DNA from 3 places in the Mesorhizobium sp. B2-3-5 genome. Region 2 is predicted to be linked to each of the others. Evidence: predicted binding sites of a transcription regulator. Region 2 holds the regulator's gene; each other region holds the start of a gene.
What was found. The regulator PhoB, encoded in region 2, activates phosphate uptake and scavenging genes when phosphate is short. The targets are predictions, from matches to a motif close to TGTCATNNANCTGTCAT.
Positions count from the first base shown of each region.

Region 1: FJ958_RS06035 (PhoX family phosphatase) is a predicted target of PhoB. The motif match lies at 5,141-5,157, and genes of this name have one in related genera.
Region 3: FJ958_RS00835 (RNA degradosome polyphosphate kinase) is a predicted target of PhoB. The motif match lies at 2,973-2,989, and genes of this name have one in related genera.

Region 1 covers NZ_VFVX01000003.1:276,771-287,388, forward strand. The annotation lists gene FJ958_RS06020 (ABC transporter permease) at 1-324, shown strand, start outside; gene FJ958_RS06025 (phosphatidylglycerol lysyltransferase domain-containing protein) at 347-1,384, opposite strand; gene FJ958_RS06030 (NAD(P)/FAD-dependent oxidoreductase) at 1,752-2,939, shown strand; gene FJ958_RS06035 (PhoX family phosphatase) at 3,070-5,073, opposite strand; gene FJ958_RS06040 (hypothetical protein) at 5,350-5,883, shown strand; gene FJ958_RS06045 (response regulator transcription factor) at 5,990-6,652, opposite strand; gene FJ958_RS06050 (sensor histidine kinase) at 6,649-8,040, opposite strand; gene FJ958_RS06055 (hypothetical protein) at 8,211-8,549, shown strand; gene FJ958_RS06060 (phosphatase PAP2 family protein) at 8,578-9,279, shown strand; gene FJ958_RS06065 (helix-turn-helix transcriptional regulator) at 9,375-9,653, shown strand; gene FJ958_RS06070 (SulP family inorganic anion transporter) at 9,721-10,618, shown strand, end outside.
Region 2 covers NZ_VFVX01000008.1:204,990-215,607, forward strand. The annotation lists gene FJ958_RS12720 (ATP-binding cassette domain-containing protein) at 1-366, opposite strand, end outside; gene FJ958_RS12725 (sugar ABC transporter permease) at 378-1,733, opposite strand; gene FJ958_RS12730 (hypothetical protein) at 1,723-1,962, shown strand; gene xylF (D-xylose ABC transporter substrate-binding protein) at 1,978-3,018, opposite strand; gene FJ958_RS12740 (ROK family protein) at 3,291-4,535, shown strand; gene phoB (phosphate regulon transcriptional regulator PhoB) at 4,548-5,237, opposite strand; gene phoU (phosphate signaling complex protein PhoU) at 5,346-6,053, opposite strand; gene pstB (phosphate ABC transporter ATP-binding protein PstB) at 6,079-6,882, opposite strand; gene pstA (phosphate ABC transporter permease PstA) at 6,879-7,730, opposite strand; gene pstC (phosphate ABC transporter permease subunit PstC) at 7,734-8,723, opposite strand; gene pstS (phosphate ABC transporter substrate-binding protein PstS) at 8,787-9,845, opposite strand; gene FJ958_RS12775 (PAS domain-containing protein) at 10,377-10,618, opposite strand, start outside.
Region 3 covers NZ_VFVX01000001.1:153,222-163,839, forward strand. The annotation lists gene FJ958_RS00815 (amino acid ABC transporter ATP-binding protein) at 1-582, shown strand, start outside; gene FJ958_RS00820 (TIGR02117 family protein) at 699-1,364, shown strand; gene FJ958_RS00825 (FAD-dependent monooxygenase) at 1,404-2,645, opposite strand; gene FJ958_RS00830 (zinc-finger domain-containing protein) at 2,664-2,909, opposite strand; gene FJ958_RS00835 (RNA degradosome polyphosphate kinase) at 3,054-5,255, shown strand; gene ppx (exopolyphosphatase) at 5,255-6,790, shown strand; gene FJ958_RS00845 (DoxX family protein) at 6,898-7,302, opposite strand; gene FJ958_RS00850 (DoxX family protein) at 7,467-7,889, opposite strand; gene fumC (class II fumarate hydratase) at 8,067-9,464, opposite strand; gene FJ958_RS00860 (glycosyl transferase family 90) at 9,764-10,618, shown strand, end outside.

The DNA.
Region 1 (10,618 bases), on a different contig from region 2:
GCGGTGACCTTCAGCCTGTTCGGCTTCATCATCGGCATCTGGGCCAAGACCTTCGAGCAGCTGCAGCTGGTGCCGCTTCTGATCGTCACGCCGCTGACCTTCCTGGGCGGCAGCTTCTATTCGATCCACATGCTGCCCGGCATCTGGAAGACGATCACGCTGTTCAACCCGGTCGTGTACCTGATCAGCGGCTTCCGCTGGAGTTTCTACGGCAAGGCCGACGTCTCCGTCGGCGTCAGCCTGGGCATGACGCTGGTCTTCCTGGCCGTCTGCATCGCCATCGTCGCCTGGATCTTCCGGACCGGTTACCGGTTGCGGAACTGACGCGGCTTCGCAGAATCCAGCTTCAAATGGCCTTGACCAGCCGCAGCAACCCCAGCATCTCGATATATGTCCCCTTACGGAAGGCGATGTAGACCGGCTCTTCCGCGCCATGGAAGCGGCGCTTGAACGCCGCCTGGCCCTGCAGGTTGAACCTGCGGCGGTTGATCCAGGGCGACTCGTAGGCGCGCTGAAAGATGTTTCGCCAGAACGCGCTTTCGGCAAATCCACCTAGGCCTATGTCGACCAGTGGCGACAGGCCAAGCGTGACCACGGAAACACCCTCTTCGCGAAACCGGTCGACGGCGAATTTGGTCAGCCCGACCTCGGCATGCGGCGAGGCGTCGACATGCTTGCGCTTGAAGGCGGTGGTGTAGCCAATCACCTTGCCGTCGGCGAACAGCGGGTCGAAGTCGAGCAGCGCGATCAGTTCGCCATCGGGACCATGCAGGACGAACCGGCGCATGTCGGTGCCGAGCTGATCGTTGAAGGGGCGGTTGAGGAAGCCCATCTCCCAGCGCTTGACGATGCGGTCGCCGCGCCAATTTTGCGAGAGCCGGGCGATCTCGTCGAGAAAGATGGTGCGTTTGTCCTCGTCGAAGGAAAACCCCTTCTTCAACAGCCAACGCTCGGAATAGCGCACCGTTTCGTTGCGCTTGCCGGAAAAGTCATGATGGGGTAGCGGCAGGCGGGTGTCGATGCCCAGCCGATTGATCTTGTAGCCGAGTCCGGCCAGCACGCGTGCGGTCTCTTCGCCGATCTGCACGAACCATGGGTCGCCGGCGGTCTCGACAAAGCGCCTGATGTAGTCGGGCCGCTTGGCCGGAGCCGCCACCGGGTCGCCAAGCGCGAAGTGATGCCTCATCTTGGTGCCGAAGGCGATGTAGCCGTCGGCGTCGCCGAAATAGGAAAGCTTGCCCTGCACGGCGGTGGAATAGGCGAGCGAGAAGTCGCCATGGCGGCGAACCATTGCCAGCCGTTCGACATGCGTCAGCGCCTGGCGCTCTACCTTCGGCGAGGCACCCTCGAGGATATTGTCGAAATAGATCCGCAAGGAGGGCATGGTCGAGATTCCGCGTGCCGCCTGTGGTTCGACGCGCCTGCCGACACACCACGGCGCCTTGATTTTCGTGGGAAACCGAAATCGGTTGCGGGTTTCGAATTCCTGCGTCGGTAACAAGATCCGCCAGCCCCCCGGCCTCGAATCAATCAATTTGCCGCGACCTGATTATCGCCGATGCCGCTGATATGCCATATAGGGCTGCATGTATTCGGACAGAAGCGGGCAATCCGCTCCATGTCGTTGTTTTGGCCGCATTTTCGCAACCCCAGTCGTTTCCGCTTGGCGGCGGGTCTGCGCGCGATCAAACGGTTACAGCACCCTGCGATGCGTTGCGGGGTGCCGTGGCGGTTGAATGGGACGAGAGTGAATGGCTGATACGACGACCAGGGCGATGGTGGAGCAGTTGGCGGCGATCGAGCCGGCGATCGTCATTGGCGCCGGCGTCGCCGGATTGGCCGTCGCGCAGGCGTTGCTCAAGGCCGGCGTGCCGACCGCGATCCTCGAAAAGGAGAGCCGGCTGGCCGAGCCCTGGCACCGGCGCCACCAGCAACTGCATCTCAACACCCATCGCGATCTGTCGGCGCTGCCCGGCCTTGCCTTTCCCAAGGGTACCCCCGCCTTTCCGCCCAGGAATGTCGTTATCCGCCATATGAACGATTTCCGTGAGGCGAACCGGCTGCCGGTGGAGTTTGGCGTCGCCGTCGAGACCATCATGTTCATGGGCGACCACTGGGCGGTCCGCACCAGCACCGGCTCGCGCCTCGCGCGTCATGTCGTTGTCGCCACCGGCCGCGACAGGGAGCCTTTCACGCCGCGGTGGACGGGCATGCAGGCGTTCACGGGCCGGATCATCCATTCGGCGGATTTTGGCGACGCCAACACCTATGCCGGCAAGAAAGTGCTGGTCGTCGGCGCCGGCAATTCGGGCTTCGATGCCCTCAATCATCTGGCGGGCGTGGATACGGCGGCTCTGTGGCTGTCGGCCCGCAACGGCCCCGCCCTTCTGCCCAAGCGGATCGGCAAGATCGCCGTGCACCGGCTCTCGCCGCTCATGGCGCGCTTGCCGCTGCGCGTCGCCGATGCGGTGATGGCGCTGACGCAGCGCCTGGTTTTCGGCGACCTCACCAAATTCGGCATGCCGCCCGCGCCGGCGGGCGGCGCCAGCCGCCTGACCTCGGACTACACCGCGATCGCCGCGGACGACGGTGCCGTCAGCGCCATCAAATCGGGCAAGATCGTCGTGGTCCCCCCGATACGGGAGTTCACCCGCGACGGCGTGGTCCTGGCCAATGGCGGCCTGGTCGATCCCGACATCGTCATCGCCGCGACGGGCTACCGCACCGGGCTGGAGCGCATGGTCGGCAATCTTGGCGTGCTCGACGGCAAGGGCGTTCCGCTCTTCAACGGCGGCGACGCCGACCCGAAACTGCCGGGCCTGTGGTTCACCGGCATGCGGCCGAGCATTCGCGGCTGCTTCGCCAATGCCGCCATATTGGCCAAGGCGATCGCCGGCCGGATCGCCGGCTCCCGCCCTCCATCCGGCGCGTCGCGCTGATCCCGGCTCGGGGAGCCGGCAATCATGCGTCTGCAGGCATGCCGGATTTGGACGACGCAGCGAGCAAACTCCATGCGAAAAGGAGGGGCCTCGGGTCCCGAAACCCCTCCTTCAGAGCTTTCACCTGAACTCAGACGGCGATCTTGCCGCCGCCCTGTTTGGTGATGGCGACGACCGCCGGCCGCACCGGCATGTCGGGCTTGAAATCGGGCCAGCGTGTCGACGGATCCTCATAGTAGGAGGGGCGGCCAAAGGCTTCCCAGTCTTCGCCGCCGTCGCCCGGATGCTGGACGGCGACGAAGGCGGTCTGGTCGTCGGGCGCAAACAGCGGGCCGCACATTTCGGCGCCGATCGGCACACGGAAGAACAGTTTCGAGGTCGCGCGCGCCGTGCCTTCGGTGTCGACCGCCCACAGGCCGTCGGTGCGGCCGGTGGCCTTCGGCCCCTGGCCGTCGGTGGCGACCCACAGGCGTCCGGCCGAATCGACCGCGCAATTGTCGGGCATGCCGAACCAGCCATTGGCCGTCGTGGCGGTCGAGAAGGTGGCGCCGACATCGGCGACGGAATGATCGCCGCATTTAAGCAGCACTTCCCACTTGCCCTTCGTGGCGGCGAAGTCGCCGTCGCTCTCCGATATCTCGATGATGTGGCCAAAGGCGTTCGCGGCGCGCGGGTTGGCGGCATCGACCTGGTCGCCCTTGCGCTTGGAATTGTTGGTCAGCATGACATAGACCTTGCCGTTGACGGCATTGGGCTGGATGTCTTCCGGCCGGTCCATCTTGGTTGCGCCGAGCAGGTCGGCCGCGCGGCGCGTCTCGATCAGCACGTCGGCCTGGCCGGCAAAGCCGTTTTCGGCCGTCAGCGGGCCCTGGCCGAAGACGATCGGCAGCCATTCCACCGTGCCGTCCTCGGCGAATTTGGCGACATGCAGCGTTCCGTCGTCGAGCAGGTCCTTGTTGGCCAAGCGGTCGCTGGCGTTGAAGGTTCCCTTGGTGACGAATTTGTAGACATAGTCGAAGCGCTCGTCGTCGCCGAGATAAAAGACCACGCGGCCGTCCTTGGCGACGATCGATTCGGCGCCCTCATGCTTGAAGCGGCCCATGGCGGTGCGCTTCTTCGGCGTCGAATTCGGATCGTCGACGTCGACCTCGACGATCCAGCCGAAACGGTTCGGTTCGTTCGGCTCCTTGGCGAGGTCGAAGCGGTCGTAATGCGCGGCCCATTCATAGGCGCCTTCCGGAATGCCGAGGCGCTTGTAGTTGGCCGCTTCCTTGTGGCCCTCCGGCAGTTCGCCGGAGAAGTAGCCGTGGATGTTCTCCTCGGCCATCACATAGGTGCCCCAGGGGGTGACGCCGCCGGCGCAGTTGTTGACGGTGCCGAACACCTTGGCGCCGGATGGGTCGGCATTGGTCTTGACGCGGTCGTGGCCTGCGACGGGGCCTGACAGCGCCATTTCGGTGTTGGAGGTGATGCGGCGGTTCAGCTTGCCGTCGCGCACCACTTGCCATTTGCCCGACACCTTGCGGATCTCGACGATCGTGCCGCCATGCGCCGCCATCTCGACATCGACCTGCTCCTTGCTCAGCGGTGCGACCTCGGCTGCCTTCTTGCCGTCCTTCTCGACGATCTTGACGATGCCGGGGAACATCAGATGCGGGTTGGTGTATTCGTGGTTGACCACCAGCAGACCATGCTCGGCGGAGCCCTGGATCGGGATATAGCCGACATAGTCGTTGTTGTAGCCGAACTGTTTTGCCTGGGCCTCGGCCGACTGTTTGGTCGGATCGAATTCCGGCGAATCGGCGAACAGCGGGTCGCCCCAGCGCAGCAGCACGTCGGCGTCATAGCCTGGCGCGACATGGTGCTTGTCGTCGATGCCGGCCTCGAGCTCGTCGAATTTGAAGGCGGAGCCTTCGGCGGCGCGGGCGTCGTCCGCGGCGATCATGGCCAGCGGGCTGACAGTGGCGGCGATCGCCGAGACCGCGAGCGATCCCTTCAGGAAACCCCGGCGCGAGAATCGCGCGGCAATGATCTCGCCCATGGTGCGGTTGTCGGTGGGGTTGATGGCCGGTCCTTCGTTTTCCTCAAGCAGGCTGGTGCGGAATCGGGCGTCGGAGGAACGCTGTTCGGTCATGGGGCTTGCCTCTGGCTGTTGGAGTTGCTGGAGCTTGGGTACCTGTTCAATCCCGTACAGTCGGCTGATCACATTTTCGTGACATTATGCCTGTTCTGTTGCTTGCATGGTGCAGGTTGCTCACCCGGAATCTCGGACTTTGGTCCAAGCTTGCGCTTGCAAAGGTCCTGGAGGACAAACGCAACGGTCGGAGGCCGCTTCCGGCTACTACGTCTTTCGGCGATGTTGGCTGCAACGTTGAGGGTGGGCGCGCCGGCTCAATCGACGGAGACTAGGATGCGAAGATCGATCACGACCCGTTGTTTCCGGTTGGCGCTCGGATCGGCATCCGCGCTGGCGCTGACCGTCGCTCCCTACCACATTGCCTTCCATGGCTTCGCTCCAGGCCTCTACGCTGCCAGCGCACAGGCCGGCAAGGGCGGAGGGAACGGCAACGGTGGTAACGGCGGCAACAATGGCGGCGGCAACAGCGGGAACGGCAACGGCGGCAACGGTGGCGGCGGCAACAACGGGAACGGCAACGGCAACAGCGGGAATAGCGGCAACAATTCAGGAACGGGTAGTGGTGACGACGGTAGCGGCAACCCAGGATCCAGCACCGGGCAGAACGACCAGGGCGCCAGCAGTCACGTCAACATGGCGACCGGCGACAAGGTCGATGTGGATGGCAAGAAGATCACGGTCCAGCATCCGGACGGCCTGACGGAAAAGATCGAGAACGGCCGTTTCAGGATGGAGGACGCCCTCGGTCGCACGATCATCGACCGCCGGGTCACGCCGGCCGATATCAGCCGTCTCAAGGCCTTGTGAAGCTGGCCAACAGGCAACGGTCAGTTTCGCATGTCACCTCCGCCGCCCCCGGCGGAGGTGACCTCTTTTTTTGACCGGCGCCGCGCGGTTTCCCGCATCGGGATCGCTATGGACGGTTCCTGTCACGGTCGCGAAACTCGCGCATCATGAGGGCCGCTTCCGTGCGGTTTCGCACGTTGAGTTTCGACAGCACCCCGGTCATGTGGTGTTTGACTGTCTTTTCCTGCAGGTCCAGCCGCAAGGCGACTTCCTTGTTGCTGAGCCCCTCGGCCACCAGCCGCAGGATTTCCGTCTGCCTCCCGGTGAGTTGCCGCAGGCGGTCCGTCGTGCCGTCGGCCGGCTGCAGGGACTGGAGATCGGAAAGCAGCCGGGCCGACAGCGTCGGCGAAAGATAGCTCTCGCCGGCCGCCACATTGCGCAGGATATCGGCGAGCGCGCGCGATCCGATACCTTTGAGGACATAGCCGCGCACCCCCGCGTTCAGCGCCGTGGTCACATCGGCATTGGCCTCGGAAACGGTCAGCATGACGATCTTCTGGGCCGGATGGTCGGCGAGGATGTTTGCAACCGCCGCCAGCCCGCCACCCGGCATGGAGATGTCGAGCAGCAATATGTCGGGCCGCACCGTCGAAGCGAGGCGTTCCGCATCCTGCGCGGTCGCGCCCTCGCCGACCATTTCGAAGCCTCCGATCTCCGACAGGCTGCGCGTCACACCTTCGCGAAAAAGCGGATGATCATCGACAATGGCAATGCGAATAGCGCCAATCATGCTTGCTCCTCGACAGACAAACTGATCACCAACCGCGTGCCTTGCGGCCCGCTCAAGGTCTCGAACTGGCCGCCAATGCTCTCGACCCGTTCCCGCAGGCCGGCGAGCCCTAGCCCCTCCGCCCGCGCCGGATCGAAGCCTGGTCCGCCATCCGAAACTTCCACGAAAAGCCTGCCATTTTTCATTTCGGCACGAACCATCTGATCTTTGCCCTGTCCGTGGCGATAGGCATTGTTCAGCCCTTCCTGCACGAAACGATAGATGCTGATCTTCTCAGAGGCGCCGGGCTCGGGCAAATGTCCAGGCAATGTGAGCGTCACCGAGGTTCCCGTCCGGCGCTCGTGTTCGTTGACGGCCAGCCGCAATATATCCGTGGTGGCGGCCGTTTCTATCTGCGGCAGCACGAGGCCGGTGCAGATGCCGCGTATTTCGCGCATCGCATCCTCCAGCGTCTTGCGGATCATCGCGACCTCGGTGGAGCGGCTTTCGCCCCAGTGGCCGTCGCCGGAAAACACCGGACTGTCCATGCGCAGCGCCGCCAGGGCCACGAGCTGGGCCGGACCGTCATGGAGGTCGGCGCCGATCCGGCGCAGATATCTTTCGTTGAGTGCGGTCGCGCGGCGCGACGCCCGCTGCACGCGGTGGCGCAAGGCGCTGTTCTGCGCCACCAGGCCTTGCAGCTCCGACACCTGGCGGCGCAGCGCTCCGCGCTGATCGTCGATGGTGCGGCTGCCGCGCAGGACGATGCCCGACAACAGCAGGAATGCCGTCAAGGTGGTGCCGGCCACGACAAGCCAGCTCGACAGCAGGGCCGAAGCCAGCGTGGCTTTGAAATCGCCGGCGACCTCGAAGAATTCGGTGACGGCCACCACGTCGCCGGACCAGGGTTCGCGCACCGGATTGTAGATCTCCAGCAGCGGTACGCCGACAGCCTGCTCCTTGCTTTCATTGCCGTCGAACGTGTCGAGTTGGGCGGTGACGCTGCCTTGGAATGCGGAACGCAGATTGTCGCTCAGATCGAAGCGGCGGCCGATCAAGGCCGCGTCCTTCGCATAGAGCACGGTGCCGTCGTGCCGCCAGAGCCTGAACGACACAAGGCGTTTGCCGAGCGCGCCCTGGCCAAGCGTCTCGTCGAGCGCCTGTTTGACGGACTCGCTCAGCTCCTCGCTCTTGCGCAGGTCCGGCAGCAGTGGTGCAATCACGCTGTCGACATAAAGTGCGGTCGTGGCGGCCGAATTGCGGATGACGCCGTCCCTGATCTGCATCGTCACCCAGAAGCCTACCACCAGCATGATGGCCAGAAGGCCAAAGCCGCCGGCAACGAGGAATTGCACGGCAAGGGAAAGCTCGCTCCAGCGCCGCGCCAAGTTCTGAAGAATACGAATCATCGGCTCCTGGCCACCCCCTCTGTCAACAGGCCGGGCGGTGGCTGCACATTGAGCTTCAGTCTTGCCCTTGCCAAGACCTTCGTTCGAACGACGTCGCTTGACGGCCCGGCGCGCTTCGGAAACAAGAGCCGCGACACACATGGCGGGCACCGCTTCGAGGGGGATGGGACGTGAGCTTTTCGGGACTGCTCCAGCTTGGCTTTTCAACGGTTATCTTCCTTTTGGCGGCAACCGCCGCCAAGCAATGGGGATTGGCGCCGAGCCTGGGCAAGATCCTGCTGACCCTCGCGCTCTATTCGCTGGGCAACCTGATCATGCTGCGGCTGATCCGTGAATTCGGCATGTCGGTGTCGTTCAGCCTGTCGGCCGTCATCCAGCTGGTCTCGGTCAACGTCGTGGCGCTGCTGTTCTTTGGCGAGCGCGTCAACGCGTTGCAGGCGACCGGCATCGTGCTGGCGGTCGCCGCCGTGGCGCTGATCACGCTCGGGCCCTATCTGCAGGGGCGATGATCGAGATGAAGACTGCGACACCGGCCCGATGAAAGATACCGCCAACACCCTGCTCAACCGAATCGAATTCCCGGTCCTCCTGGCCGGCCTTGTCATCGCCGGTGGGCTGTGGGGCTTCGTGGAGTTGATGGAGGTGGCGCGGGCGACCGCGCCGCACGGCTTCGACACGGAAATCCTGCTTGCTTTCCGCCAGGCGGGCCAGCCCGGCGTTCCGGTCGGTCCGCCGTGGCTGGAGGGGGCGATGCGCGACATAACCAGCCTTGGCAGCCCCAGCGTGCTGGTGCTGATCACCACGGCGGCGATCATCTACCTGCTGTTGATCCGCAGGCCGGGAACCGCACTTCTCATCTTCGTCGCCGTGGCGGGGGGACAGGTTCTGTCGAGCCTTTTGAAGGTCGGCGTCGACCGGCCGCGGCCCGAGCTCGTCTCGCATCTGGTCAGCGAAACGTCGCTTTCCTTCCCCAGTGGCCACGCCATGCTGTCGGCGGTGACCTACCTCACGCTCGGTTCGCTCGCGGCGCGTTTCCTGCATGGCCGCGCGACGAAGGTCTATGTCCTGGCACTCGCCGTGCTGACGACGGTGCTGGTCGGCATCAGCCGCGTCTATCTCGGCGTCCACTGGCCGTCGGATGTGCTGGCAGGCTGGTGCGCGGGCTTCGCCTGGGCGATGTTGTGCTGGTTGGCCGCGCGGCTCCTGCAGCGGCGCAGTGTGGTCGGCGAAAGTGAGTGACGTTCATATGTTCGAACCATGCCTGATGATGCTTGAAACATCAGAATGATAGTATTATACGTTATGTCTGCAGACTCAGACATGGGTTCCGGCCGATGATCACTGCCGCGCAGATGCGTGCCGCAAGGGCGTTGGCCGGCATCGACCAGAAGACACTCGCCGAGCGCGCCGGCGTCTCGCTTCCGACCATCCAGCGCATGGAAGCGAGCGACGGTGTGGTCAGGGGCGTGGTCGATACGCTGATGAAGGTCATCCAGGCTCTCGACGAGGCCGGGGTGGAGTTGATCGGCGAGAACCAGGCCAGCGAACGCGGCGGCAGGGGCGTGCGCCTCAAGCCCGCCGTGCCGCCAGGTCCCAAGGCTGAGCCGGCATAAGTCGCGACGGCGACCGCCGACAGTCCTGCCGACGATCCCGCCGCCTTTCAGGTGCGGAAGGCAGTCCATGGATCAGATACGGCGGGCAGGGCATCAATCGGCCCATAAGGCGGCCCATAGGCCGGCAAAGCCGACATTTTCCGAATTGTTCACGCCGAAACTCGTGACGGTCTGGCGGGAGGGTTACCACCTGCCGCAATTCAAGGCCGACTTCATGTCCGGCCTGACGGTCGCCATCGTTGCGCTGCCGCTGTCGATGGCAATCGCGATCGCATCGGGCGTGACGCCGGAGCGTGGCCTCTACACCTCCATCGTCGGCGGCTTCATCATCTCGGCATTGGGCGGCAGCCGCTTCCAGATCGGTGGGCCGGCCGGCGCTTTCATCGTGCTGGTGGCGGCCACGGTTGCCCGCGTCGGCGTTGACGGCCTGCTGCTGGCGACGATGATGGCCGGTGTCTTCCTGCTCGCCATCGGCTACCTCCGGCTCGGCACCTACATCAAGTTCATCCCCTATCCGGTCACCGTCGGCTTCACTGCCGGCATTGCCGTCATCATCTTCTCCGGCCAGATCGTCGAACTGTTCGGATTGACCCTGCCGGGCAAGGAGCCCGGACCGTTCGTGCCAAAACTGATCGCGCTTGGCGAGGCGGCCAGCACGATCAACCCTGCCGCGACCTTCGTGGCGGTGCTGACCATCGCGACCATCGCCTTGCTGAAGCGCTGGCGGCCGAAATGGCCGGCCATGCTGATCGCCATCGGGCTCGCCTCGCTCGTCGTGGCGCTGCTTGCGCTGCCGGCCGAGACGATCGGCACGCGCTATGGCGGCATCCCGCGCAGCCTGCAATGGCCGGCCCTGCCGCCGGTCGGCCTCGGCAGGATGATAGAGGTCCTGCCGGACGCCATCGCCTTCGCGCTGCTCGGCGCCATCGAGTCGCTGCTGTCGGCCGTCGTCGCCGACGGCATGA
Region 2 (10,618 bases):
GTCGAGCGTGCCCCAGGCGGTCATCAGCTCGCGGCCGAGGAACAAATTGGCGGCGGAGTCGACATTGTCGGCCAGCGCCAGCGTCTGATAGATCGTCTCGATGCCGTATTTCTTGGCATCGCGCGGATTGGTGATCGTGGCTTCCTCGCCATTGACGAAGATCTGCCCGGCGTCGCGCTTGTAGGCGCCGGAGAGTATCTTGATCAGCGTCGACTTGCCGGCGCCGTTGTGGCCGAGCAGCGCCACGACCTCGCCGGGGAAAAGATCGATCGAGGCGTCATCGACGGCCCGGATGCCGCCAAAGGCAATCGAGATGTTGCGCATGTCGACCAGCGGCGTGCCGGCGGGAGCGGTTTTGTCAGCCATGATCGTATCCTCTAAACCCGCTTGCGATAGACGGTGTCGAGCCAGACGGCGATGACCAGCACGGCGCCGACGACGATGCTCTGCAGCGGCGAGTCGACACCAAGCAGCACCATGCCCGATTGCAGCGACTGCATCAGCAGCGCGCCGAGCATGGCGCCGATGATCGTTCCCGAACCGCCGGCAAGCGAGGTGCCGCCGATGACGGCGGCGGCGATGACGAGCAGCTCGTCCAATGTTCCAAGCACATTGGTGGACGAGTTCTGCCGGGCCGACGAGATCGCGGCGGCGATCGTGGCCAGCACGCCCATGATCATGAACACCTTCATGGTGATCCAGCGCGTGTTGATGCCGGCGAGATTGGCGGCCTCCGGATTGCCGCCGATGGCAAAGACATAGCGACCGAAACGGGTGCGGTTGGTGATGAAGGTCATGATCAGCCCGACCGCAACCGCCATCAGCACCGGAATGGCGATGCCGTGAGCGATGAACAGGCCGCCCTCGGGCACGGTGATGTTGTTGGCGGCGGCGTATCTGTTCACGATGCCGATCGGCCACGGATAGGAGTTGGCCAGCCACACCGCGCCCATGATGGCGGCGCAGGTGACGGCGCCAAGCAGCGTCTCGGCCCAGATCGGGCGCAGCGGGAAGCGGAAACGCTTGCGCTGCACCCGTCCGTTGAACAGCGCAAACACCACGGCGAGGCAGGCGACGATGCCGACGATCCAGCTCCAGGTGGCGCCGATCGATCCGGCCGGCCCGCCTCCCATCAGCTGGAAGGTGGCGTCGAGCGGCGCCACGGTCTGGCCGCTGGTGACCCACCAGGCAGCGCCGCGCCAGACCAGCAGGCCGCCAAGCGTGACGATGAAGGCCGGCACTTCGAGATAGGCGATGATGAAGCCCTGGAAGGCGCCGATCAGCAGGCCCAGCACCAGGCCGATGAACAGCGCGAGCACCCAGATCCACGGATTGCCGAGTTCAAGCCCGACAAACCGCACCAGGAAATGCACCTGGGCAAAACCCATGACCATGCCGATCAGGCCCTCGGCCGAGCCGACGGACAGGTCGATGTTGCGCATGACGATGACCAGCACCATGCCGCAGGCCATGATGGCAACCGCGGAGCTTTGTACTGAAAGGTTCCATAGATTGCGCGGCGTGAGAAAGGTGCGGCTGTCGAAATCGAGCGGATTGACGCCCAGACGCAGGCTCGAAATCACGTGCAGTCCGACCCAGATCAGCAACAGAGCGCCAATCATGCCGAGCATGCGGGTGTCGATCTCGGTTGCCTTCAGGAAGCGGGCAACCGCGCCGAGTTCCGAGGCGCGTGCGGTATCGACCTGCGGCGGGTTGGACGTCGTGTCGGTCATGATTTCCTCCCACTGGCCGCCGTCTGGCGCGGACGCCGGAGCCCAGCCTAGAAGCTATCCGCCTGATGCGGAAACACAAATCTTTTTGAGAAAACGCCGCGGCTTTGAAGCAATTCCAGGAAAAGTGCGTGGCGGTTTTGCATCCGGAATTGCGGGAAACAATGGGCTGGAACGGTTCAGCGATTCAAGAAACACTGAACCGTTCCAGGGCCGCGGCGTCTATATCTGAGAGAAACAGGCCAGCTTAGTTGCAGGCCGCGACGGTGCCGGCGGCGACGCCCGCGCAGACTTCGTCCTTCTTGATCCAGCCGGCATCGATGACGACGTTGAGATTGTCCTTGGTGATGGCGACCGGGGTCAGGAACAGCGACTTGACGGTGTTGCCGCCAGGCGTCGTGAAGTCCTTCACGCCGGCGATGTCGGTCATCTTCTTGCCGTCAGCCAGCTGCGAGGCGATCTCGGCGGCATTCCTGCCGAGCTCACGCGCGTCCTTCCACACCGACACGGTCTGCGTGCCGAGCGCGATGCGGTTCAGCGCGGCATGGTCGCCGTCCTGGCCCGACACCGGCACTGTGCCGGCAAGGCCTTGCGCGGTCAGCGCCGCGACGACACCGCCGGCGGTGCCGTCATTGGCGGCGACCACGGCATCGACCTTGTTGTCGTTGGCGGTCAGGAACTGCTCCATGTTCTTCTGGGCGTTGGCGGGCAGCCAGCCGTCCGTATAGGCCTCGCCGACATTCTTGATCTTGCCGCTGTCGATGGCCGGCTTGAGCACTTCCATCGAGCCCGAGAACAGGAAGTCGGCATTCGGATCGGCGCCCGAGCCCTTGATGAAGACATAGTTGCCTTCCGGCTTGACCTTGAACACCGCGCGGGCCTGCATGCGGCCGACTTCCTTGTTGTCGAAGGTCAGGTAGAAGACGTCCTTGTTCTCGATCAGGCGGTCATAGCCGACGACCGGAATGCCTTCGTCCAGCGCCTTCTGGACGGCCGGGCCGATCGCCGAGGCGTCCTGCGCCAGGATGATCAGCGAATTGGCGCCCTGCGAGATCAGGCTCTCGACGTCGGTGAGCTGCTTGCCGGGATTGGACTGCGCGTCGGCGGAGATGTATTTGTCGCCGGCGGCCTCGATCGCCTTCTTCATGGCGGCCTCGTCGGTCTTCCAGCGCTCTTCCTGGAAGTTGGACCAAGAAACGCCGATGACCTTGCCCTTCGCCTGCGCGACCGACGCGAGCGTCAGTGACATGGCGACACCCGCCAGGATGGCGACTGCGAATCTCTTCATGATTATCCTCCCTGCGCCGCGTATGGCGCGACCAAACTGGCCCGAAGGCCGGCACAAAGGCTCTATTTTTTCGAGCCTCAAAAAAAATAGTGATGCATCGCCGGAAAGCTGTCAACAATGATTCTGATGGATTTCGAGGGCCCGGGAACCTTTTTTCGAGCCCCGCAATAAATAAATGACAGCATCGGCCGCTTCTGCCAGTATTTAATCGTGTTGCCGACAGTGTTCGAGGTCAGGAAGAACCGCGGCGACCGGGAGGATATGGGAAAAACATGTCGGTCGGAATCCGCCACGACGACCTGCGCCGGCGCAACCGCGCGATGGTGATTGCCGCGGTGCGCCGGGCCGGCCAGTCCTCGCGCACCGAAATCGCCGCGACCACCGGCCTCAGCCACTCCACCATATCGGCGATTTCCTCCGATCTGATCGGCGAAGGTATCCTGGCCGAAGGCAAGCCGAGCGAGGCCGGCGCGCTCAAACGCGGCAGGCCGCAGGTCGGCCTTGGCCTCAATGCGGAAGCCGCAACGGTGATGACCGCTGTGCTGTCGCTGAATTTCCTGTCCGTCGCCGTTATCGACTATGCCGGCCAGGTCATATCAGAGGAACAGCGCCGGCTGGACACGCTGACCATGTCGCGCGATGCACTGATCGGCGAATGCGTCGCCATCGTGCGGCGGCGCCTGGAGGATCCCGACATCGACGTGCGCAGCGTCGCCCGCGTCGCGCTGGCCATCCAGGGCATCACCGACACCGATGCCCGGGCAATGCTGTGGTCGCCCATCACGCCGCAGACCGACATCGCCTTCGCCGACATACTCGAAGCCGAGTTCGGCATCCCCGCCACCGTGGAGAATGACTGCAACATGATGGCGGTGGCGCTGCGCTGGCGCGATCCCGAGCGCTACCGCGACGACTTCATCGCCATTCTCCTTTCGCACGGCATCGGCATGGGCCTGGTGCTGAAGGGCGAGCTCTTCACCGGCACCCACTCCTCGGGCGGCGAATTCGGCCACATGATCCATCGGCCAGGCGGCGCGCTCTGCCGCTGCGGGCGGCGCGGCTGCGTCGAAGCCTATGCCGGCAATTACGCCATCTGGCGCAACGCCAGGCAGCTCAGCGAGGACACCGAGCCGGTGGCCGATGTCAGCGACGCGCAGATGCGGGCGCTGGCGGCGACGGCGCGGCAAACGGACGGGCCCGAGCGCGAGGCCTACCGCAGGGCCGGCGAGGCGCTGGGCTACGGCCTCGGCAGCCTGTTCGCGCTGATCGATCCCGCCCCCGTCGCCATGGTCGGCGTCAGCGCCGCCGCCTTCGACCTGATCGAGCCGGCCTTGCGCGAGGCCATCGCCCAGACCGCCGGCGGCCAGCACTCGAAATCGATTTCCTTCGACACCGAGCCTAACGAGTTGCCGCTGATCCGCGAGGGCTGCGCCATGCGGGCGCTGACTTTCGTCGACCAGGAGATTTTCGCGCCGGGCATGCAGGCGAAAGCCGGCTCCGGGGAGAACGTGGCCTGAATAACGTCGCGCTCAATCCTCGCGGATCGCATACCCTGCACCACGAATGGTGCGGATGACGTCGGGCATGCGGCCGTTGTTGACCGCCTTGCGCAACCGGCCGACATGCACATCCACCGTGCGCTCGTCGATATAGATCGTCTCTCCCCAGACATTGTCGAGCAGCTGGCTGCGCGAAAACACCCGGCCGGGATGACGCATCATGAATTCGAGCAGGCGGAATTCGGTCGGCCCGAGCCGGATTTCGCTCTTCTTGCGGTAGACGCGATGTGATTCGCGGTCGAGCACGATGTCGCCGACCTTGAGCACACTGGACAACACTTCCGGCTTGGCGCGGCGCAGCAGCGCCTTGACCCTGGCCATGAATTCCGGTGTCGAGAACGGCTTGACCAGATAATCGTCGGCGCCGGTCGAAAGGCCGCGCACGCGGTCGCTTTCCTCGCCGCGCGCCGTCAGCATGATGATCGGCAGCCGCTCGGTCTCGGGCCGCATCCTTAGCCGGCGACAGAGTTCGATGCCGGACACCGCCGGCACCATCCAGTCGAGCACCAGCAGGTCGGGGACATTCTCCTGCAGGCGGATCTCCGCCTCATCGCCGCGCGGGACCACCTCGACCTGATAGCCTTCCGATTCCAGATTGTAGCGGAGGAGCACGCCGAGCGGCTCCTCATCCTCCACCACCATGATGCGTGGCGCGATCATCGACTGGTCACCTCTAAAGCAATTCCAGGAAAAGTGTGAAGCGGTTTCCGTCCGGAATTGCATGGAAACAAGAGCGGTTTTCCGTGAAACGGTGAACCGCTCTGACGATCAAGCCGCCGGCGCCGACATCGCCGTTTCGTCCTGCTTTGGACGATTCGCTGGCAGCTGCGTACCGGTCAGCACGTAGTAGGCATTCTCGGCGATGTTGGTCACATGATCGCCGATCCGCTCGAGATTCTTGGCGCAGAACAACAGATGCGTGCAAGCGGTGATGTTGCGCGGATCCTCCATCATGTAGGTGAGAAGTTCGCGGAACACGGAGGTGTATTTGACGTCGATGCGTTCGTCGTCGGCGCGCAGCTTGGCAAGGGCCTCGGCATCGTGCGCCGCATACTCCTCGATCACGCCCTGCACCTGGATCAGCACCAGCTGCGCCATGGCGTCTATCGAATGCGACAGGTCGCGCGGCGTGGTGGACAGGCCGACCGTACCGACGCGCTTGGCGATGTTCTTGGCAAGATCGCCAATGCGTTCGAGGTCGCCGGCCATGCGGATCGACCCGACGACATGCCGCAGATCGTCGGCCATCGGCTGGCGCTTGGCGATCAGCGTGATGGCGCGATCGTCGAGTTCGCGCTGGCGCGCGTCCATGATGACGTCGTCGGAGACAACGCGCTGTGCCAGCGCGTTGTCGGAGTTCAGCAGCGCCTTGGTGGCGCCGCCGACCATCGAGCTGGCGAGATCGCCCATGTCGCTGATCAGCCTGCTGATCTGTCCGAGATCCTCGTCGAAAGAAGCGACTGTGTGTTCGGCCATGATCCTGGTCCTCGTATGCGTGAGATCAGCCGAAGCGGCCGGTGATATAGTCCTGCGTGCGCTTCTCGCGGGGCGATGTGAAGATCTTCTCGGTACGGTCGAACTCGACCAGCTCGCCCAGATACATGAAAGCCGTCTGGCGCGACACGCGCGCCGCCTGCTGCATGTTGTGGGTGACGATGACGATCGTGTAGTCGGCCTGCAGCTCGTCGATCAGCTCCTCGATCTTGGCGGTCGACAGCGGGTCTAGCGCCGAGGCCGGCTCGTCGAGCAGGATGACCTCCGGCTTCACCGCCACGGTGCGGGCGATGCAAAGACGCTGCTGCTGGCCGCCCGAAAGGCTGAGGCCGCTGGCGTTGAGCTTGTCCTTGACCTCGGTCCACAGAGCCGCGCGCTTCAGCGCCTGCTCGACACGGCCGTCCATCTCGGCCTTGCTGATCTTCTCATAGAGCCTGACGCCGAACGCGATGTTTTCATAGATCGACATCGGAAACGGCGTCGGCTTCTGGAACACCATGCCGATCTTGGTGCGCAGCAGGTTGAGGTCCTGCGAGCGGTCGAGAATGTTCCGACCGTCAAGCAGCACCTGACCCTCGGCGCTCTGCTTCGGGTAGAGCTCGTAGATGCGGTTGAAGACGCGCAGCAGCGTCGACTTCCCGCAGCCCGAAGGGCCGATGAAGGCGGTGACACTGCGCTCGGGCAGCGACAGGCTGATGTCCTTCAGCGCCTTCGACTGGCCATAGTAGAAATTGAGGTTCTTGACCTCGATCTTGGCCTTTTCCACGGCAGCCTCGGCCACGTTCAAATCGGTGGACAACATCGGTTTCATCTGTCCTCTCTGCGTCCGGTAAGGCTGCGGGCGAAGATGCTCAGCCCGAGAACCGTTAAGGTGATTATGAGTGCGCCGGTCCAGGCCAGTTGCTGCCATTCCTCGTAGGGGCTGAGAGCGAACTGGAAGATGGTGACAGGCAGGCTGGCCATCGGCGCGTTGAGATTGCTTGACCAGAACTGGTTGTTGAGCGCGGTGAAGAGCAGCGGCGCCGTCTCGCCGGAAATGCGGGCGATGGCCAGCAATATGCCGGTGACGATGCCGGAGAGTGCCGCACGATAGGCGACAGAGCGGATGACCACCCAGCGCGGTGCGCCGATCGCGGCGCCTGCCTCGCGCAAGGCGTTCGGCACCAGGTTGAGCATGTCCTCTGTGGTGCGCACCACGACCGGGATGACGAGGATGGCCAGCGCGACGGCGCCGGCGATGGCGGAGAAGTGCCCCATCGGCCGCACCAGCAACTCATAGACGAACAGGCCGATAACGATCGACGGCGCCGACAGCAGGATGTCGTTGATGAAACGCACCACCGTGGTCAGCTTCGAGAAGCGTCCGTATTCGGCCATGTAAGTACCGGCCAGCACACCGATCGGCGTGCCGACGATGACGCCGATGACGGTCATCACGATGCTGCCATAGATGGCGTTCAGCAGGCCGCCGGCATCGCCGGGCGGTGGCGTCATCTCAGTGAAGACCGCCAGCGAAACGCCGGACAGGCCTTTGTAGACCAGGGCGCCGAGGATCAGCGCCAGCCAGGCAAGGCCGATGCCGGCGGCGACGACGCAGAGCGCCATCATCACGCCGTTCCTTCTCTTGCGTCTGTTGTGGAGTGCCAGGGACGTCGACATCGGTCAGGCTCCCGTGCGGGCGTCGATGCGCATCAGCATATAGCGTGCGATGGCAAGGATAATGAAGGTGATGACGAAGAGGATCAGGCCGAGCGCCACCAGTGAAGAGGTGTAGAGTTGGCCGTCGGCTTCGGTGAATTCGTTGGCGATCGTCGCGGAGATCGTCGTCGCCGGCGCGAACAGCGAGGCGCTGATACGATGCGCGTTGCCGATGACGAAGGTCACCGCCATGGTTTCGCCGAGCGCACGGCCGAGGCCGAGCATGACGCCGCCCATAATGCCGACACGGGTGTAGGGAATGACCACGCGCCGCGTGACTTCCCAGGTCGTGCAGCCGATGCCGTAGGCCGATTCCTTCAGCACCGCCGGCACTGTGTCGAACACGTCCTTGGTGATCGAGGTGATGAACGGCAGCACCATGATGGCCAGGATGAGCGACGACGTCAGCAGGCCGATGCCGTATGGCGGGCCGGCGAACAGGCTGGAGAGCCCGGGCACGTTGTGAAAGATGTCGATGATGAAAGGCTGTACCGTCGTCTGCAGGAACGGTGCGAACACGAACAGGCCCCAGATGCCGTAGATGATCGAAGGGATGCCGGCCAGAAGCTCGACGGCGATGCCGATCGGGCGCCGCAGCGGCCGCGGGCAAAGTTCGGTGAGAAAGACGGCGATGCCGATGCCGATGGGAACGGCGATCAGAATTGCGATGGCTGACGTGACGATGGTGCCGTAGATCGGCGACAGGGCGCCGAAATTCTCGGTGACCGGGTTCCATGCCTCGGTCGTCAGAAAGGAAAAGCCGAACTTGGACAGGGCTTCCCATGAGCCGGCAAACAACGAGACGGCGACGCCGCTGAGGATGAGCAGGACGAGAACGGCGGAAGAGCGCGTCGCCTCCCGAAACACCGTGTCCGTGAAGGCGAAGCGCCGCACTGTCGCATCCCTGGACCGCATGGCGCTCGATAACGGCGTGGCTTCTGAAACGGTGGTCATCTAGCCCCTCGTATTCGAAAGAAATGGGAGGACGCCAAGGCGTCCTCCCTCCGACAAAGAGAGTTACTTGGCGGCGTAGAGCGACTTGCCGTCGCTGCCGACGATGTCCTTGCTCCACATTTCCTCGACGCTCTTGACGACCTTGTCCGGCATCGGAACGTAGTCCAGTTCACCCGCCATCTTGTCGCCCTTCGCATAGGACCAGGCAAAGAACTTGAGGGCTTCGCTGGTCGCCGCGGCGTCATCGGGCTTCTTGTACAGCAGGATCCAGGTCGCGGACGTCATCGGCCAGGATTCGGCGCCCGGCTGGTTGGCGAGAATGACGCCATAACCCGGCTGTGAGTTCCAGTCGGCATTGGCCGCCGCGGCCGAGAACGCCTTCGCGGTCGGCTCGATCTTCTTGCCGTCCTTGTTGATCATGTCGGTGTAGGTCAGTTTGTTCTGCTTGGCATATGCGTATTCGACATAGCCGATGGCGCCGCCGGTCTGCGACACGTTGTTGGCAACGCCTTCATTGCCCTTGGCGCCGATACCCACCGGCCACTCGAGCGCGCTGTTGACGCCAACCTTGGACTTCCAGTCGGCGTTCACGTCGGCGAGATAGTAGCTGAAGTTGAACGTGGTGCCCGAGCCGTCCGAACGGTGGACGACGGCAATCGCCTGGTCTGGCAGCTTGGCCTTGGGGTTGAGCTTCTTGATCGCCTCGTCGTTCCAGTTGGTGATCTTGCCGAGGAAGATATCGGCCAGCGTCGTGCCGTCGAGAACGAGTTCGCCCGGCTTGATGCCTTTGAGATTGACGACGGGCACGATGCCACCCATCACCATCGGGAACTGGGCGAGACCGGTGGAGTTGAGGTCTTCACCCTTCAGCGGCGCGTCGGAAGCGCCGAAGGTAACGGTCTTGGCCTTGATCTGCTTGACGCCGCCGCCGGAACCGATCGACTGGTAGTTGAGGCCGATGCCGGTCTCTTTCTTGTAGGCGTCGGCCCACTTCGCGTAGATCGGGTAGGGGAAAGTGGCGCCAGCGCCGGAGATATCAGCCGCAAACGCTGCGGACATGGTGAAGGTGGACGCCGCAGCCATTGCAATCGCAACGGCCGCCGAGCGGATGAAATGTCTCATGTGGCCTGCTCCTGTTCGGAAGATGGTCTCTCGGCGCCCTTTTGCCGGCGCCCGCTGAGGCCAATAGCCTTCGATTATTACAGTCGCATGACAGTTTCGTGTCAACCGGGTAACGCGTCGCCGGCGCGGGGAAAGGCGGCGGCTTCGGATGGTTGCGGCCCGGTCCGGGTTTGCCCCGGGAATCAGTGGCTTGAGCCATTGCCGGCTCGGAGCCGGCGTTGGATTCGCCGGGCCGGCTCGGATGAAGAAAATCCGGACGGGAGCGCGTTGCTCGAGGCCAGAGCGTGTCGTGGCCGGGCCATCGCCGAAAACAGGTCCGTTGGGGTAGAGTGACGCTGTTTCTTGCCGGCGGTCGCTGCTCCCGCCCGTAACTGAGAAGAGCGGAATTCGATGTTGCCATTGTCCCGGCTAAGCACCGCCTTTGATATGGTGCGATCACACCATAGTCTTTGCACGCAGGGGTAGCAGCAAATCCCGACTGATTCCCTCCGGCAACGCCTCTTCGGATTGCTGGAACCGGCCGACGCGGTGCTATCCCGCGTTGCGCTGGACCTGTTGGCCGGCGCTGATCCAGCGCTCGACTTTCTCCAGCAGGGCCCTCGGGCTGATCGGCTTGGGCAGATAATCGTCCATGCCCGCCTCCAGGCATCGTTCGCGATCGCCCTTGAGCGCGTGCGCGGTGACGCCCACGATCGGTACATGCGTGCCGGTTTCCTGTTCCAGCCGACGGATCGCGGCGGTCGCCTCCAGCCCGCTCATCTCCGGCATCGAGA
Region 3 (10,618 bases), on a different contig from region 2:
CGGCTGGAGGAGCACCAGAAGGGCAAGATCATCGTCGACGGCAAGGAACTGACCAACGATCTGAAGAAGATCGACGAGGTGCGCCGCGAGGTCGGCATGGTGTTCCAGCACTTCAATCTGTTCCCGCACCTGACCATCCTGGAGAACTGCACGTTGGCACCGATCTGGGTGCGCAAGACGCCGAAGAAGCAGGCTGAGGAAATCGCCATGCATTTCCTCAAGCGCGTCAAGATCCCGGAGCAGGCCAACAAGTATCCGGGCCAGCTCTCCGGCGGCCAGCAGCAGCGCGTGGCGATCGCCCGTTCGCTGTGCATGAACCCGCGCATCATGCTGTTCGACGAGCCGACCTCGGCGCTCGACCCGGAAATGATCAAGGAAGTGCTGGAGACCATGGTCGGCCTTGCCGAGGAAGGCATGACCATGCTGTGCGTCACGCACGAAATGGGTTTTGCCCGCAAGGTCGCCAACCGGGTGATCTTCATGGATCAGGGCCAGATCGTCGAGCAGAACACACCGGCCGAATTCTTCGACCATCCGCGCCACGAGCGTACGAAACTGTTCCTGTCGCAGATATTGCACTGAGCGCTCCGGCGCCGGTTCAAAAAAGCCCGGCGGCACCACGGTCGGGCTTTTTTGCATATGGCGATCGGCCATTGGTCGCTGCTGTCGAGGCGAGGGAGCCCCCAAACCGCACGCCGATGAAAAAGCTCCTGCGTTTACTGGCCGCGTTGGCAACCATGTTCATGCTTGCCGCCGCTCTCGGCACGCTGGTGCCACGCCCGCTCTGGCCGGCGGCCGCCGCGGGCGAGGGCACGCGGCGCATATTGGTGCTGAGGAACCCGATCCACACCGACATCGCCATCCCGGTGGACGACGCGGTTCGCAGGCGTTTTCATTTCCTGACCGAGGCCGGCCTTCCGGCCGACGCGCCCGAGGTGCGCTACATCGTCTTCGGCTGGGGTGGTCGCGCCTTCTATCTTGAAACGCCAACATGGTCGCAACTAAAGGCGGTGCCGGTGGTCAAGGCGCTGACGCTCGATGCCTCTGTGATGCATGTCGATGTCGCCGACGCGATCGCCGAGCCGCATCCTGACATCGCTGCCTTCGACATCGGCGAGGATAGGTTCACGGCGTTGCTCGATTATATCGCGGCGAGCTTCCAGCAGGGGCAGAACGGTCCGGTCGTAATCGAGAATGCGCGCTATTCCAGCTTCGACCGCTTCTACGAGGCGAATGGCCGTTTCAACGCGCTGATCGGTTGCAACACCTGGACGGCGGCGGCGCTGCGCACGGCCGGCCTGCGCACAGGCTGGTGGAATCCGCTGCCGGCTTCGCTTGGGCTGTCGCTGCGGCTTTACAATTAGCGCGGCCTCCGAGCGTCTCTACGTCGCATGACAGGCGGTTTAGCGCCGGACGATCCTTTGTTGCTGCCAGCCGTAAAGCCAGTCGAGATCGGCAGCAAGCTGGTCAGCCGAGCGCACCTTGAGGTAAAGGTTACGAGCCATCGCCACCGGCCCGGCGGCGTGCCAGGCGAGCCGATTGAGGCCGCCGCGTCGGGCGACGCTGGCGACGCGCCGCCGCCGCAAATCTTCCCAGATGACGAGAGCCCGTGAAGGGTCGGTTGGACAGGCGGCCAGCCAAGCGGCAAGCGTGGCGGCGTCCTCGATGGCCATTGCCGCGCCTTGTGCCGCGAACGGGGTCATCGCATGCGCGGCGTCACCGATCAGAGCGATGCCGGCTGGCGTCGTCCAGGGCTGCTTTTGTTCGACCGTGTGGAGCGGCCAGGTCAGCCAAGGGCCAGCCATTTCCGCCAGTCTTGCAAGGCCCGCGGCCGTGCCGCGCATGGCGCCGGCGAGGATGCCGGGATCGGCGTGCCCGGACCAGCCCTCGGCAATGCGCTCGCCTCTGGTGAAGGCGACAAAGTTGAAGGCGTCACCCTTGCTGACGGGGTAGGCGACCATGTGGAACCCCGGATGCAGGAAGGTCGTGACGCTGTCGGTAGCGCCGATCGCGGCAAATGCTTGTCCGGCGGCGCTGCCGGCGGCGACGGTGGTGCGCCAGGCCAGTTCGCCGGAAAAACGGCTTCTTGGCGATGCCGCTCCCCGGGCCCGATCGACAACCGCGCGCACCGACGACCATACGCCATCGGCCCCGACCAAAAGGAAGCCCCGGGACTGGACGGTCTTGCCGTCCCTCTCGAGTGTGGCCGTCACACCATGGCCACCTGTGACAACATCGCTCAAGCGCGCGCCTGTGAGGAGCGCAATATTCGGGTTTTCGGCGGCGCGTTCGGTCAGTGCGCTCTGCAGATCGGCCCGGTGAGCGACGAGATAAGGCGCCCCCCAACGTTTTTCGGCGGCTTGCCCCAGCGGCACGCGCGCCAGTTCGCGCAACGTCGCGGCGTCCTTCAGCACCACGGCTTCCGGACGCACCGCTGCCGCCAGCAGCCGGTCGAGCACGCCGAGCTGGCGTAGGATACGTGTCGCGTTTGGAGAAAGCTGGATGCCGGCGCCCACCACGTCCAGCCGCTGCGCCTGTTCGAACAGCTGTACGGGGTAGCCATGTTCGCCGAAAGCAACCGCCGCGGTCAGCCCGGCGACGCCAGCTCCGGCGATCACGATCTGCCGGGGCTGTGCATCGGGCATGGTTTCAGCCGCTGGAAATCAGGCGGCCTGGTCGATGTAGAGACAGCCGGCCGGAACCGTTTCCGTCGCCTTCAGCTTCGGCGAATAGCGGTAGAGCGTCGAGCAATAGGGGCAGACCTTCTCATTGTCGTCTCCCATATCGAGAAATACATGCGGGTGGTCGAAAGGCGGATTGGCGCCCGTGCACATGAATTCCTTGACCCCGATGTCGATCGCCGGGTAGCCCGCATCGTTCTGGAAATGGGGAATGGAACCGCCTGCCATCGTCGTCTCCTTAACGCAGTCTCGTCTGCATCTGGAACATAACAGGTCTCTTTGCAAGATCGATGAAATGAAACTGTCGCAAAAGCCTGTCAGAGGATAAGTTAAGCCGGTTAACCGGCTGAGCTGGTGGGAAGAGCAGGAATCATGAACGAACTGAAGCCGGTGCAGAGCGAATTCATCAATGTCGAGGCGGCGAGCCCGCAGGGCGGCAATCCGGACCGTTTCGTCAATCGGGAGTTTTCCTGGCTGCAGTTCAATCGCCGCGTTCTCGAAGAATCGCTGAACGAGCACCATCCGCTCCTCGAACGCGTGCGCTTCCTGTCGATCTCGGCCGCCAACCTCGACGAGTTCTTCATGGTGCGCGTCGCCGGCCTCGCCGGGCAGGTCCGCGAGGGCATCGTGCTGAAGAGCCCTGACGGCCGCACGCCCGAACAGCAGCTCGAACAGCTGCTGCGCGAGGTCGAGCGGCTGCAGGAAGATCAGCAGAAGAGCCTTTCGGCGCTGACGATACTGCTCAACAAGGAAGGCATCGAGAGCATCACCCGCGACGCCCTGACCAAGGACGAGAAGGTCTGGCTGGAAGAGCATTTCCAGGACCAGGTGTTTCCGGTGCTTACCCCACTGTCGATCGACCCGGCGCATCCGTTCCCGTTCATCCCCAATCTCGGCTTCTCGATGGCGCTGCAGCTTCGCCATCGCAAGAATGGCGAGGAGATGAGCGCGCTGCTGCGCCTGCCGGTGGCGCTGAAGCGCTTCATCCGCCTGCCGGACCGCAAGAACCACGTCCGCTTCATCCCGCTGGAGGAGGCGGTCGGCCTCTATATCGGCAAGCTGTTCCCGGGATATGAGGTCAAGGGCTCCGGCACCTTCCGCATCATCCGCGACAGCGATATCGAGGTCGAGGAGGAATCGGAAGATCTCGTGCGCCTGTTCGAGACGGCGCTGAAACGCCGCCGCCGAGGTTCGGTGATCCGCATCGAGTTCGACAGGCTGATGCCTGCGGAACTGCGAGACTTCGTCGCCGGCGAGCTTGGCGTCTCGTCGAGCCGTATAAGCGTGCTCACCGGCCCGCTGGCGCTCAGCCAGATCTCAGAAATCGTCTCCGTTCCCCGCGACGACCTGAAGTTCACGCCTTATAATCCACGCTTCCCCGAACGCATCCGCGAGCATGGCGGCGACTGTTTCGCCGCCATCCGCGAGAAGGACATCGTCGTCCACCACCCCTACGAATCCTTCGACGTGGTGGTGCAGTTCCTGCGCCAGGCGATGGCCGACCCCGAGGTGGTGGCGATCAAGCAGACGCTCTACCGCACCTCGAACGACAGCCCTATCGTGCGTGCGCTGGTCGACGCGGCCGAGGCCGGCAAATCGGTGACGGCGCTGGTCGAGCTCAAGGCCCGTTTCGACGAGGAAGCCAACATCCGCTGGGCCCGCGATCTCGAGCGCGCCGGCGTGCAGGTTGTGTTCGGTTTCCTCGAACTCAAGACCCACGCCAAGATGTCGCTGGTGGTGCGGCGCGAGGACGGCAAGCTGCGCAACTACGTGCATCTCGGCACCGGCAACTACCACCCGGTCACAGCGCGCATCTACACCGACCTGTCCTTTTTCACCACCGATGCGACGATCGCGCGCGATGTCGCCCAGCTGTTCAACTTCATCACCGGCTATGCCGAGCCGACCGCCGAGATGCGTATCGCGATCTCGCCGTTCACGCTCAGAAACCGCATTCTCCAGCACATATCCGACGAAGTCGCCCACGCGCTGGAAGGCAGGCCGGCGCGCATCTGGATGAAGATGAACTCGCTTGTCGACCCGATCATCATCGATGCGCTCTATGATGCCAGCCGTGCCGGGGTGGAAATCGACCTCGTCGTGCGCGGCATATGCTGCCTCAGGCCGCAGGTGCCGGGCCTGTCGGAGAACATAAGGGTCAAGTCGATCGTCGGCCGCTTCCTCGAACACAGCCGCATCTACTGCTTCGGCAATGGCCACGGCCTGCCGGCGGACGAGGCGATCGTCTACATCTCCTCCGCCGACCTCATGCCGCGCAATCTCGACCGCCGCGTCGAGACCATGGTGCCGATCACCAATCCAACTGTGCATGAACAGGTTCTCGGCCAGATCATGCTGGGCAACATCATGGACAATCAGCAAAGTTTCGACGTATTGGCTGATGGAACCTCCCGGCGTGTCGTGCTGGAGGAGGGCGAAGAACCGTTCAACGCGCAGGAATATTTCATGACCAATCCGAGCCTGTCGGGACGGGGTGACGCGCTGAAGTCGCATGCGCCCCAGCGGATCGCCCAGTTCAAGCGCCGCAAGAAGAACGCCGCAGCGTCCATCTGATGTTGTCCATTTCCCAGGGCCGGCTGCAGGATCGCCGACCGCTGTCCATCATCGACATCGGCTCGAATTCGATCCGCCTTGTCGTCTATGAGGGGCTGGCGCGCTCGCCGACCGTGCTGTTCAACGAAAAAATGCTGGCCGGCCTCGGCCGCGGCATCGTGTCGACGGGAAAGCTCGACCCCGAAGGGGTGACGCGCTCGATGGAAGAATTTCGCCGTTTCCGCGCGCTCTCCGACCAGGCCGGCGCCGAACAGATGTATGTGCTGGCCACCGCCGCCGCCCGCGAGGCAATCAACGGTCCCGATTTCATCCATCGCGCCGAAGATGTGCTCAAGACCGAGATCCGGGTGCTCTCCGGCCGCCAGGAAGCGCATTACTCCGCGCTCGGCGTCATCTCCGGATTCCACCCCGCCAACGGTATCGCCGGCGACCTTGGCGGCGGCAGCCTCGAGCTCATCGACATCGATGGCGAGGCGATCGGCGACGGCATCACGCTGCCGCTCGGCGGCTTGCGTCTGCAGGACATGGCGAAGAATTCGCTCGTTCAGGCGCAGAAAATCGCGCGCCAGGAATTGGCAAGGGCCAAGCTGCTGAAAAGCGGGCAGGGCAGGACCTTTTATGCCGTCGGCGGCACCTGGCGAAACCTCGCCCGGCTGCACATGGAGATGAACAACTACCCGCTCGGCGTCATGCACAATTACGAGATATCGGCCGACAGCGCGCAAAACTTCCTCAAGCAGGTGGCGAGAGGCGAGGTCGAAAAAGTGCGCGGTATCGAGGGTGTCTCCAAGAACCGCCGCTCGCTGCTGCCCTACGGCGCCCTGGTACTGCAGGAGATCATGGCCGCGATGCAGCCCTCCAGGATCATTGTTTCGGCGCAAGGTGTGCGTGAAGGCTTCCTCTATTCGTTGCTCGACGAGGCGGAACAGAAGACTGATCCGCTGATCTCGGCCGCGGAGGAGCTTGCCCTTTTGCGCTCGCGTTCGGTCCATCACGCGCATGACCTCGTCGAATGGACCGGCAAGGCCTTCAAGGCCTTCGGGATCGACGAAACGGAGGACGAGGCGCGCTATCGGCACGCCGCCTGTCTGCTTGCCGATATCGGCTGGCGCGCGCATCCCGAATATCGCGGTCGGCAGTCGCTCAACATCATTGCGCATGCCTCCTTCATTGGCGTCGACCATCCCGGCCGCGCCTATCTGGCGCTGACCAATGCCTATCGCCACGACGGTGTCTTCAACGAGGCGATTGCGCCCGAGATCAAGGCGCTGGCGCCACCGCGCCTGTTGGAGCGCGCCCGCGTACTGGCGGCGATGATGCGGGTCATTTATCTGTTGACGGCCGCAATGCCCGGCATCATGCTGCGGCTGAAATGGGAAAGCCGCCCAAACGGCGCGCTGGCGCTGGTGCTGCCGGCTTCGCTCTCCGACCTCTATGGCGAGCGCCCAGCCGGCCGGTTGGCGCAACTGGCTCGAATCACCGGACGCCGCCTGGTGCTTGCGGTCGAGGGCGGGCCGAGCGTGTCGGTGAAGTAGGCACGGCCTTACGGCAATTCAGGAAATGCGCAGCGGTTTTCCGTCCGAAATCGCGTAATGCCAAAGACTGAGAGCGGGCCTACGATTCCATCAGACACGGAACCGCTCTAAACTGAACCGCGTCCATCGGCCGACCATGCTCCCGCACCGGCCATGGCCAGCGCCAGGAAGCCGCCCGCAATAGCAATGTCCTTCATCAGCATCTGCTGGTGCAGGAAGGCGAGCGTCGCATCGCCAGCGCCTTGGCCGTAATGGCCAATGAACCCGGCCGCGACGCAGAAGGCCGCCAGCAGCAGTGCCACGATCCGGGTCTGGAACCCGATGAGGATCAGCAATCCGGCGATCAACTCGAACAGGCCCGTGCCCCAGGCGGCGAGCGTTGGCAGCGGCAGGCCGAGGCCGACGAAATAATTGATTGTGGCGGCGATGCTGCTGAGTGCCTGGAAGCCGGACGGCACGAACAGCACGGCAAACAGCAGCCGCGAAACCAGGAGCAATGCATTGCGGTTCATGGCTACTCCCTTGCCGGCGCCCCGGTCAGGCCCACGCCGGCTATCGTCCACCTTACGCCTGCGGGACTGCGGCCGAAACCACCGAGGCGCTCGTTTTGGACAACGAAAAAGCGGCGCGGAAAATTCCGCGCCGCTTGAATTCAGGTCGTTGGGAGGATGGAATTTCAGCCGCGCTTGGCGTCGATCGAGTAGGCGCCGGCGCCCAGCGCCGCAAGCAGAATAAAGCCGCCGGTGAGGCCGAGATTCTTCTCCAGCATCAGCAGCTGGATCTGGTCCGAGAAGTTGAGATGCGCGATGGCGGTGGCGGCGAGCGTGAAGATGGCGAGCACGATCGCCACAATGCGGGTCTGGAAGCCGACCAGAATGGCGAGGCCGCCGAAGAATTCCAGCAGGCCCGAACCGATCGCGGCGACCGTCGGCAGCGGCAGGCCGATACCGCCGAACCATTGCGCTGTGGCGGAAATCGCCGTGAGCTTGGCGAAGCCCGAAAGGATGAACAGGATTGAGAGAAGGACGCGGCCGGCGAGGATCGCGCCCGAGGCGTTGGATACGGTGCCGGTGCCGGCGACAGAAGTGTTGGTGGACATGGTGGCTCTCCGAATGGGTTGAATGCCAATCAAATAGACCATGCCGACTGTTCACCAAAGGCGCCTGTGTGGCGACACATTGTTCACAGGTTGTACGTTCTCGGGGCCCGGCAAGACGCGCAAAATTCGTGCCGGGCTGTGCGACGGTGGAGGAAAATTCTCCCGCCGAAATATGCCTTACCCCGGATGCGTCATGTCCTCCGGCCGCACCAGCCGGTCATAATCGGCTTCGCTGACCAGGCCGGTGGCCAGCGCTTCCTCTCGCAGCGTGGTGCCGTTCTTGTGCGCGGTCTTGGCGATCTTGGCGGCGTTGTCGTAGCCGATGGTGGGCGCCAGCGCCGTCACCAGCATCAGCGAGCGATCGAGCGCCGCCTTGATGTTGTCTTCCCGCGCCTCGATGCCGACCACGCAATTGTCGGTGAAGGAAACCGAAGCGTCGGCGAGCAACTGCACCGACTGCAGGAAGTTGTAGGCCATCAGCGGGTTGTAGACATTGAGCTCGAAATGGCCCTGGCTGCCGGCGAAGGTCAGCGCTGCATTGTTGCCGAACACCTGCACGCAGACCTGCGTCATCGCCTCGCACTGCGTCGGATTGACCTTGCCCGGCATGATGGAGGAGCCGGGCTCGTTCTCCGGCAGCGACAATTCGCCAAGGCCCGAGCGCGGGCCCGAACCGAGGAAGCGGATGTCGTTGGCGATCTTGAAGAGTGCCGCGGCAGCCGCATTGATGGCGCCGTGCGAGAACACCATGGAATCGTGGGCCGCCAACGCCTCGAACTTGTTCGGCGCGGTGACGAAGGCGATGCCGGTGATCGCGGCGATCCGGTCCGCTACCTTTTCGGCGAAGCCGACCGGCGCGTTGAGGCCGGTGCCGACGGCGGTGCCGCCCTGCGCCAGTTCCTGCAGGCCGGGCAACGTCATCTCGATGCGCTTGATCGAGGAGGCGACTTGCGCCGCATAGCCGGAAAACTCCTGGCCGAGGGTGAGCGGGGTGGCATCCTGCGTGTGCGTGCGGCCGATCTTGATGATATGATTGAAGTCCCGGCTCTTGGCGGCGAGCGCCTTGTGCAGGTGGTGCAACGCGGGGATCAGGTGATGCACGATCTGCTCGGCGCAGGCAATGTGCATGGCCGTCGGATAGGTGTCGTTGGACGACTGGCTCATATTGACGTGGTCGTTGGGATGCACCGGCTTCTTCGAGCCCATGACGCCGCCCAGCATTTCGATCGCCCGATTGGAGATCACTTCATTGGCGTTCATGTTGGACTGCGTGCCTGAGCCGGTCTGCCAGACCACCAGCGGGAAATGGTCATTGAGCTTGCCGTCGATGACCTCTTGCGCGGCCTCGACGATCACCTTGCCGATCGCGGGATCGAGCCGCTGCAGGTCCATGTTGGCTTCCGCCGCGGCCCGCTTGACGATGCCGAGCGCGCGCACGATCGAAGCCGGCTGCTTTTCCCAGCCGATCTTGAAATTGCCTAGGGAACGCTGCGCCTGCGCGCCCCAATAACGGTCGGTGGCGACCTCGATAGGCCCGAACGTATCGGTTTCGGTTCTGGTCTTTGGCGTGCTCACAAGGTTTCTCCTTCTCGAAGTCGGCAACGGCGTATCGCGTTGCACAAATGGCTTCAAGCAGAGATTGTGCGCGGTAAGGATGCAAATCGGTTGAAGAAGGTGCTCCGGTAATACGCTTCGCAGGCAGCCGAAGCGTGGTTAGGCGCTAGGCTATCCCACGGTATGAACTTCGCCAGTTGCCAGCCTCTTGCATCCCCCTCGTCAACGGGATAGCCGCCTTGATGAACGAGCCGCGCACGGTCAGATTGTATCAGTCGGCTTTCGGATCTAGATGGGTCGCGGCAAAAGCGTCGTCAAAAATGGCACCACTCAAGACGGGACTGAACGCGCTTCCCATGGCTGTCGATGTCGCCGAGGTCGGCAGGCGCTTTCTGCCTGGGCTCAATCGCGGCGAGATCCACTGCCGTTTCGAGGGCGGCAAGCTCAGGGTGCGCTCCCGCGCGGCCTGGCTTGAGAGGCACGTGCAGGTCCTAACCCTCATTGCCGACGCGTTGGCGTCCCTTGGCGTCCGCAGCCTGCCACCATTCTATATGCTTCTCGGCGATACGCCGTCGCGCAGAAGGCATCGCTATTTTCGCACGCGTTTCGCCTTCTCCCAGGCCGACGGCTATGGCGAGGTGGCCGCACCCGATTTCGTTTTCGATGGCTGGCCGGACGCGAAGTTCGACGACTATGATCAGAAGACGCGGGCGATGGCGGCTGCATCGGAAGAGCCGCCGCGCGATAACAGGTTGTTTTGGGCGGGGCGCTGCATGAACGGTGTCCGCAGAAGGATTGTCGAGATCGCGTCGGTCCGCCCGGACCTCATCGAGGCGTACGACACCGAGCAGAATTACGATGTCGCCATCAATCGGTACTCCACCAGGTTCAGGACGATGGAAGATCAGGTCGCCACGTACAGGTACATGATCGATGTCGAAGGCGCTGGCTACAGCGGCCGCTTCAAGATGCTGCTCCACACCAAACGCGTCGTGCTGCTGCAGGACCGGCCCTGGCGAGAATGGTTCTTCGACGATATCGAGCCGTTTCGCCACTATGTTCCGGTGGAGCGCGACCTGTCGGATCTGGCCGAACGCATCGAGTGGCTGCGCGCCAATCCGAAGATGGAAACCGAAATCGCCGCGGAAGCGCGGCATTTCGCGCAGACCCGCTTG